DNA from 2 places in the Bradyrhizobium sp. 31Argb genome. Region 1 is predicted to be linked to the other one. Evidence: predicted binding sites of a transcription regulator. Region 1 holds the regulator's gene; the other holds the start of a gene.

Region 1 (3,411 bases):
TGCTGGCGACCGCCCGCGTCGCCGGTGAGACCGCGCCGCTGCTGTTCACCGCGCTGTCCAATCAGTTCTTCAGCCTGAACCTGACCAAGACGATGGCGAACCTGCCGGTGACCATCAACAACTTCGTGCAGAGCCCCTACGCCTATTGGAAAGAGCTCGCCTGGAGCGGGGCCCTGCTCATCACCTTGACCGTGCTCGCGCTCAACATCGGCGCGCGCATCCTCGGCGCCGAAAGGAGCGCAAAATGACCGATATGACCGTATCGACGACCAGCCCGAGCGCGGCCATTCCCCAGAAATCGCTGCCGGAAGCGCCGCCGAAGGTGACGGCACGCAGCCTCAACTTCTATTACGGCGAGCACCACGCGCTGAAGAACATCAACCTGGCGCTCGGCACCAACCGCGTCACCGCCTTCATCGGTCCTTCCGGTTGCGGCAAGTCAACGCTGCTGCGGATCTTCAACCGGATGTACGACCTCTATCCCGGCCAGCGCGCCACCGGCCAACTGATGCTGGACCAGACCAACATTCTCGACCCCAAGCTCGATCTCAACCTGCTGCGGGCGCGGATCGGAATGGTGTTCCAGAAGCCGACGCCGTTCCCGATGACGATCTATGAGAACATCGCCTTCGGCATCCGCCTTTACGAGAAGATCTCGAAATCCGAAATGGACGGCCGAGTCGAGAAAGCGCTGCGCGGCGGCGCGCTGTGGAACGAGGTCAAGGACAAGCTCAACGCCTCCGGCCTGAGCCTCTCCGGCGGCCAGCAGCAGCGTCTGTGCATCGCCCGCACGGTTGCGGTGCGGCCCGAAGTGATCCTGTTCGACGAGCCCTGCTCGGCGCTCGATCCGATCTCGACCGCCAAGGTCGAGGAACTGATCCAGGAGCTGTCGGAGGACTACACGATCGCGATCGTCACGCATAACATGCAGCAGGCGGCGCGCGTCTCCGACAAGACCGCGTTCATGTATCTGGGCGAACTGATCGAGTTTGACGACACCAGCAAGATCTTCACCTCGCCGAGCGATCGTCGCACCCAGGACTACATCACCGGCCGGTTCGGTTGAGGAGGGACATCATGGCTTCTGAACATACCGCCAAGGCGTTCGACAGCGATCTTCAGGAACTGACCCGTCTGGTCGCGGAGATGGGCGGGCTGGTCGAACGGATGATCACCGAATCCGTCGATGCGCTGATCCGCCGCGACATTGCGCTCGGCAAGCGTGTCGTCGCTTCCGACATCGAGATCGACAGCCTGCAGCGCGTGATCGAAGAGCGCGCCGTGCTGACGATCGCCCGCCGCCAGCCGATGGCCGTCGACCTGCGCGAGATCGTCGGCGCGATGCGGGTGGCGACCGACCTCGAGCGGATCGGCGACCTCGCCAAGAACATGGGCAAGCGCGTCGCCGCGCTGGAGAACGACTTCCAGCCGCTGAAGCTGATCCGCGGCTTGGAGCACATGACCGACCTCGTGCTGTCGCAGGTCAAGTCCGTGCTCGACGCTTATGCCGCGCACGATCTGCCGGCCGCGATGAACGTCTGGAAGAGCGACGAGGAGGTGGACGCGATCTGCACCTCGCTGTTCCGCGAGCTCCTCACCTACATGATGGAAGATCCGCGCAACATCTCGTTCTGCATCCACCTGATGTTCTGCGCCAAGAACATCGAGCGGATCGGCGACCACGCCACCAACATCGCGGAGACGGTGTTCTACATGATCGAGGGTCAGCAGATGACCGACAAGCGGCCGAAGGGGGATATGACGACGTTCGCCACGACCGTTCCGGGCAACTAGAGCACATCCAGGAAAGTCGAAGCCGGTTTTCCGAAGAAGATCCTGCTCAAAACATCAAAGGAAGAGTGGGATGACGATTCAGGCAGAGAGTCATCCCGCTATAGGAGAAGCCAAGCCGATGAGCGCACGCATTCTGGTGGTCGAAGACGAAGAAGCGCTGACGACGCTGTTGCGCTACAATCTCGATGCAGAAGGCTATGATGTCGAAACGGTCGCCCGTGGAGATGATGCGGACACAAGGCTCAAGGAACGCATTCCCGACCTTGTCGTGCTCGACTGGATGCTGCCGGGACTCTCCGGCATCGAGCTGTGCCGCCGTCTACGGGCGCGGCCGGAGACCAAGCAGCTCCCGATCATCATGCTGACCGCGCGCGGCGAGGAAAGCGAGCGCGTGAGGGGACTGGCGACCGGCGCCGACGACTACATCGTCAAGCCGTTCTCGGTGCCTGAACTGCTGGCGCGGGTGAAGGGCCTGTTGCGTCGGGCAAGTCCGGAGCGGCTCGCCACCGTGCTCACCTATGGCGACATCGAGCTCGACCGCGAGAAGCGTCGCGTCGCGCGCTCGGGCCGTCCGATCGATCTCGGCCCGACCGAATATCGCCTGCTGGAGTTCTTCCTGGAGCATCCCGGCCGCGTGTTCAGCCGCGAGCAGTTGCTCGACAGCGTCTGGGGGCGCGACATCTATATCGACGAGCGCACCGTCGACGTCCACATCGGCCGCCTGCGCAAATTGCTCAATCCCGGCCGCGAGCAGGACCCGATCCGCACCGTCCGCGGCGCGGGCTACGCGCTGGATGATCGCTTCGCGAAGGCCGAGCAGTCGTAACTCGGCGACCTCAATCCGTAGCCCGGGTGCAGCGAAGCGTAACCCGGGGAAATTTGGACCTGCCGATACAGCATTGCCGGGTTACGCTGCGCTTCACCCGGGCTACGATCTGTCGTCGGCTTACTTGCCGTGTGACGGCTTGACCGTCGGACGGCGGCGGTCCGCTGCCGGCTGGTAGGCGACGCGGGAGTGGTGCGCGCAATAGGGAAGGCCGGGAAGCGCCTTGCCGCCGCAGAAGAAGAATTCCGGGCTCGAGGGATCGCCGACCGGCCAGTGGCAGGTGGCCTCGTTCAATTCGAGCAGCGACAGCCGCTGGCTCATCGGCACCACATTGTCGTAGGCGATAGGGTCCGCTTCCACCTCCACCTCGAAGGCGTGCGCGAGCGCGGTGTTGCCGCGGGAGACCGGACGCGCCACGCGCATCATCGGCTGTGCGGGACGCGCCTTGCGCTGCCGCGGTGCGGTGGCGGCTGGACTCTTGGCGCGACCCGAGAGGCCGAGCCGGTGCACCTTGCCGATCACTGCATTGCGCGTCACGTTGCCGAGTTCCGCTGCGATCTGGCTGGCCGAGAGCCCGGCTTCCCAGAGCTTCTTCAATTGCTCGACGCGTTCGTCGGACCAGGTCAATACCGTCATCGCATCTTTCCCTTCGCGTTGCGCCGGCCGATCCTGGGACAGCGCTGCGATGCCTAATCTCAAAAATCCCTGCGGGCAGAATCCCTTAAGGCTCGCCGGGCACGAAAACCGCACCCGAACGTGTACGCCGCACACAAAGGACTCTAGGGATCAAA
Region 2 (3,411 bases), on a different contig from region 1:
ACCAACCCGCAAGGCGGTATCGAGGCGCCAGATCGCCGGCAAGGCCGCCCGTCGCGCGATCAGACGCCGAAATCGCGCAAGACGGTGCTGCAGGGCAAGAAGACCCATGAGCAGCAGTTGCGGATGCTGGAACGCAAGCCCGATGTTCCCGACGCGCGCAATGTCGAGCAACGAGGCGCGCGCATTGTGGAAGATGCAGGCGCGAGACATCCGAAACAGGATGCGCGCCAGTCGGAATTTCCGGTGAGCCGCGGCGGGCTGAACCAGGAAAGCCACCACAACAAGCACAACGATCCCGGCCAGAGCGGCCATAAGCCGCAGAAGCACGGCGGGTGACGCAACTGAAATCGTGATTCGGTTGAACGGAACCAGATCACGATTTCATCTTCTGGTTTGAGCATGATCTCCGCTCAAACGCTTCGCGTTTTGTTGTCGCGAGGGCAAACCGGTCTCCGCCTTCCCGGATCATGCTCTATGGTTTGGCGGCCGCCTCCGTGCGCAGCCATTTTCGTGGCGGCGGCTGGTAGGTTCCAAAGCGGCTGAGCAGCGCGTCCACCTTGGTTTCGATGATGAGCATCTCGGCATAGGCTGCGATCGTGAAGCCTTCGGCGACCATCCTCTCCACCATCGCGATCAGCGGCGCGAAGTAATCCTTTACGTTCAGCAGGCCGCACGGCTTTTGGTGGATCCCGAGCTGGGCCCAGGTCCATTCCTCGAAAAGTTCTTCGAGTGTTCCGGCACCGCCTGGCAGCGCGATGAAGCCATCGGATAGCTGTGCCATCATCGTCTTGCGCTCATGCATGGTTTCGACGATGTGAAGCTGGCTCAAGCCCGTGTGTCCGATCTCGCGCTCGACCAGCGCGCGCGGAATGACGCCGACGACACGCCCGCCTGCCGCGAGCGCCGCGTCTGCCACCGCTCCCATCAGCCCGACCTTGCCGCCGCCATAGACGATGGTGACGCCGGCCTTTGCCAGCGCCTGTCCGGTGGCGACCGCCGTCTCCAGATAGATCGGATCACGGCCCGGGCTGGAGCCGCAGAAGATACAGACGGATTTCAGCGCTTTGGCGTTTTGGTTCTGCATTGGATGTGTGCGGACCTTTCGTGCTGCAAACGATTCGTCGGCGGATCGACGTTAGCATGAGGGGCTGGGGATCGCGGCGTTGCGCTACAACGTGATGCATCGGCGGATCGGTGCTGTGAATGACCTGCGCATACATCTTTGAATTCAAACAGGAATTTCTCCGTGCGGGCGGGTCGAGCCAGATCGGGTTTTGCGCCAGCCGGTAACGTATGCCGATCCGGGAAGGGCTTCATCAACAGGCCTGTCATCGACCCCCGGGACTGTCATCAATCTGTCGTGTCGCCTGCGCTTAGCTGCGGAACCAGTCCGGCATGCTATCATGGCCGCGGCCGAGAGGGAGTGAGGCGGTGAGCGAAACGACGAGTGTCCCGGCATTGCCGGCAGATGCATCAGTGATTGCACGTATCAAGTCCGAAATCGATATTTCAGATCGTTCGCGCATCGTCACGTTCGGCGAGCGCGCCCAGCGGTCGGTGGTCGAGTTCGCCGACCGCATTCTGTCCCAGACGCAAAATCGAGAGCTCGGAACAACCGGCAAGCTGTTGTCGGACATTTTGGCAAAAGCGCGCGGGCTCGATCCCGCCGATCTCAAGGACAGCGGCCTCTTGACGCGCCTGTTCTCGTCGGCGGAGGCACGGCTGCGCCGCTTTGCCGAGCAGTTCGGCGATGTCGCCTCGCAGATCGATCGCGTTTGCGTCGAGCTCGATCGCAACAAGGAGGTCCTGCGCCGCGACATCGCGCTGCTCGACGATCTCTATGAGCAGACCAGGACCGCGCTCGGCCAGCTCGACGCGCATATCAACGCCGGCAAGGCCTTCGCCGCGGACTTCCGCGGCGGCAAGCTGGTCGCGATGGAGCGGGCAGCGACCGCGCAAGGCCAAAGCAGCGACGCCTTGCTCGCGGCGCAGACCTATCAGGACGCACTCCAGGCGCTCGACCGGCTCGAGAAGCGCATCTTCTATCTGCAGCAGGCACGCCAGATCGGCATCCAGCAGTTGCCGCAGATCCGCATCGTGCAATCGGGCGACGAGACCCTGATCGAGAACCTGCAGGCCACCACCGAACTCACTATCCCGGTGTGGAAGCAGAAGATGATCCTGCTGCTCGGGCTGAACCGGCAGAAATCCGCGCTCGAGCTGCAGAAGACCATCACCGATGCCACCAACGAGATGATGCGCCAGGCCTCCGAGATGATGAAGACCCAGGCGATCGAGATCGAGAAACAGTCGCAGCGCGGCATCGTCGACATTACGACGCTGGAAAAGACCAATCGCGACCTGATCGACACCATCTCGGGCGTGCTCGCCGTGCAGGAGCAGGGCCGCACCAAGCGCGCCGAGATCGAACAGCGCATGTCGGAGCTGACCGACGAGTTGAAATCCGCGGTGACCAAGGCCTCTGCATGAGCCTCGCGTTGTTCCCGCGGCGCTGGCTTGCGCTGCTCGCTGCGGCGCCGCTGATCGCCGTACTGCTCTCCGGCTGCAGCGGCGGCCCGGGACCGCAATTCACCATCCTGTCGGGCTCGGAGAATGACGTGCTCGAGCCGCTGGTGCTGGAATTCTGCAAGTCGCGCAATGCCGCCTGCACCATGCGCTATCAGGGCTCGCTTGACATCGCGCTGGCGCTCAAGGGCGACGATCCGCCGGCCGACGCGGTGTGGCCGGCGGCCTCGATCTGGATCGACATGTTCGACACCAAGCGCCGGGTGAAGTCGGTCAAGTCGATCGTGCAGATGCCGGTCATCCTCGGCGTGCGCCGCTCCAAGGCGCAAGAATTGAACTGGATCGGCGCCAAGGTGACGGCCAAGGATATTCTCGCCGCCGTCGAGGCCGGCCGATTGAAATTCCTGATGACCTCGGCGACGCAGTCGAACTCGGGCGCGGCCGCCTACCTCGCGATGCTCGCGGCCGGCATCGGCAAGCCCGACCTGATCGAAGCCGGCGATCTCGACAAGCCCGAGGTGCTGGCGACGGCGCGCGGCCTTCTGAAAGGGGTCGAGCGCAGCGCGGGGTCGAGCGGGTGGCTCGCCGATCTCTATCGCGACGGCGAGCGGAATGGTGCGCACTACCAGGCGATCTGGAACTATGAGGCTGTCATCAAGGAGACCAATGACAAACTGATCGCCGATGGCCACGAGCCGCTCTACGCGATCTATCCGGAAGACGGCGTGGCGGTCGCCGATTCTCCGCTCGGCTTCGTCGATCGCGGCCGCGGCAAGGACGTCGAGACCTTCTTTGCCGATCTGCAGGCCTTCCTGCTCAAGGGCGAGGTTCAGGCGCGGATCGCCAAGACCGGACGGCGGGTGGAGGTCGGCCGTGCTGCGCCGC

The links. Region 1 encodes PhoB, which activates phosphate uptake and scavenging genes when phosphate is short. Its sites were predicted from a motif close to TGTCATNNANCTGTCAT; they were not measured.
Positions count from the first base shown of each region.
Region 2: the regulator PhoB is predicted to act here: its motif matches at 1,346-1,362, upstream of AAFX91_RS20560 (toxic anion resistance protein).

Region 1 covers NZ_JBEGDB010000201.1:2,489-5,899, reverse strand. Annotated here, with positions in the region: gene pstA (phosphate ABC transporter permease PstA) at 1-248, shown strand, start outside; gene pstB (phosphate ABC transporter ATP-binding protein PstB) at 254-1,066, shown strand; gene phoU (phosphate signaling complex protein PhoU) at 1,078-1,794, shown strand; gene phoB (phosphate regulon transcriptional regulator PhoB) at 1,913-2,620, shown strand; gene AAFX91_RS29425 (GcrA family cell cycle regulator) at 2,741-3,256, opposite strand.
Region 2 covers NZ_JBEGDB010000103.1:16,172-19,582, forward strand. Annotated here, with positions in the region: gene AAFX91_RS20550 (hypothetical protein) at 1-336, shown strand, start outside; gene AAFX91_RS20555 (TIGR00730 family Rossman fold protein) at 473-1,084, opposite strand; gene AAFX91_RS20560 (toxic anion resistance protein) at 1,396-2,490, shown strand; gene AAFX91_RS20565 (substrate-binding domain-containing protein) at 2,487-3,411, shown strand, end outside.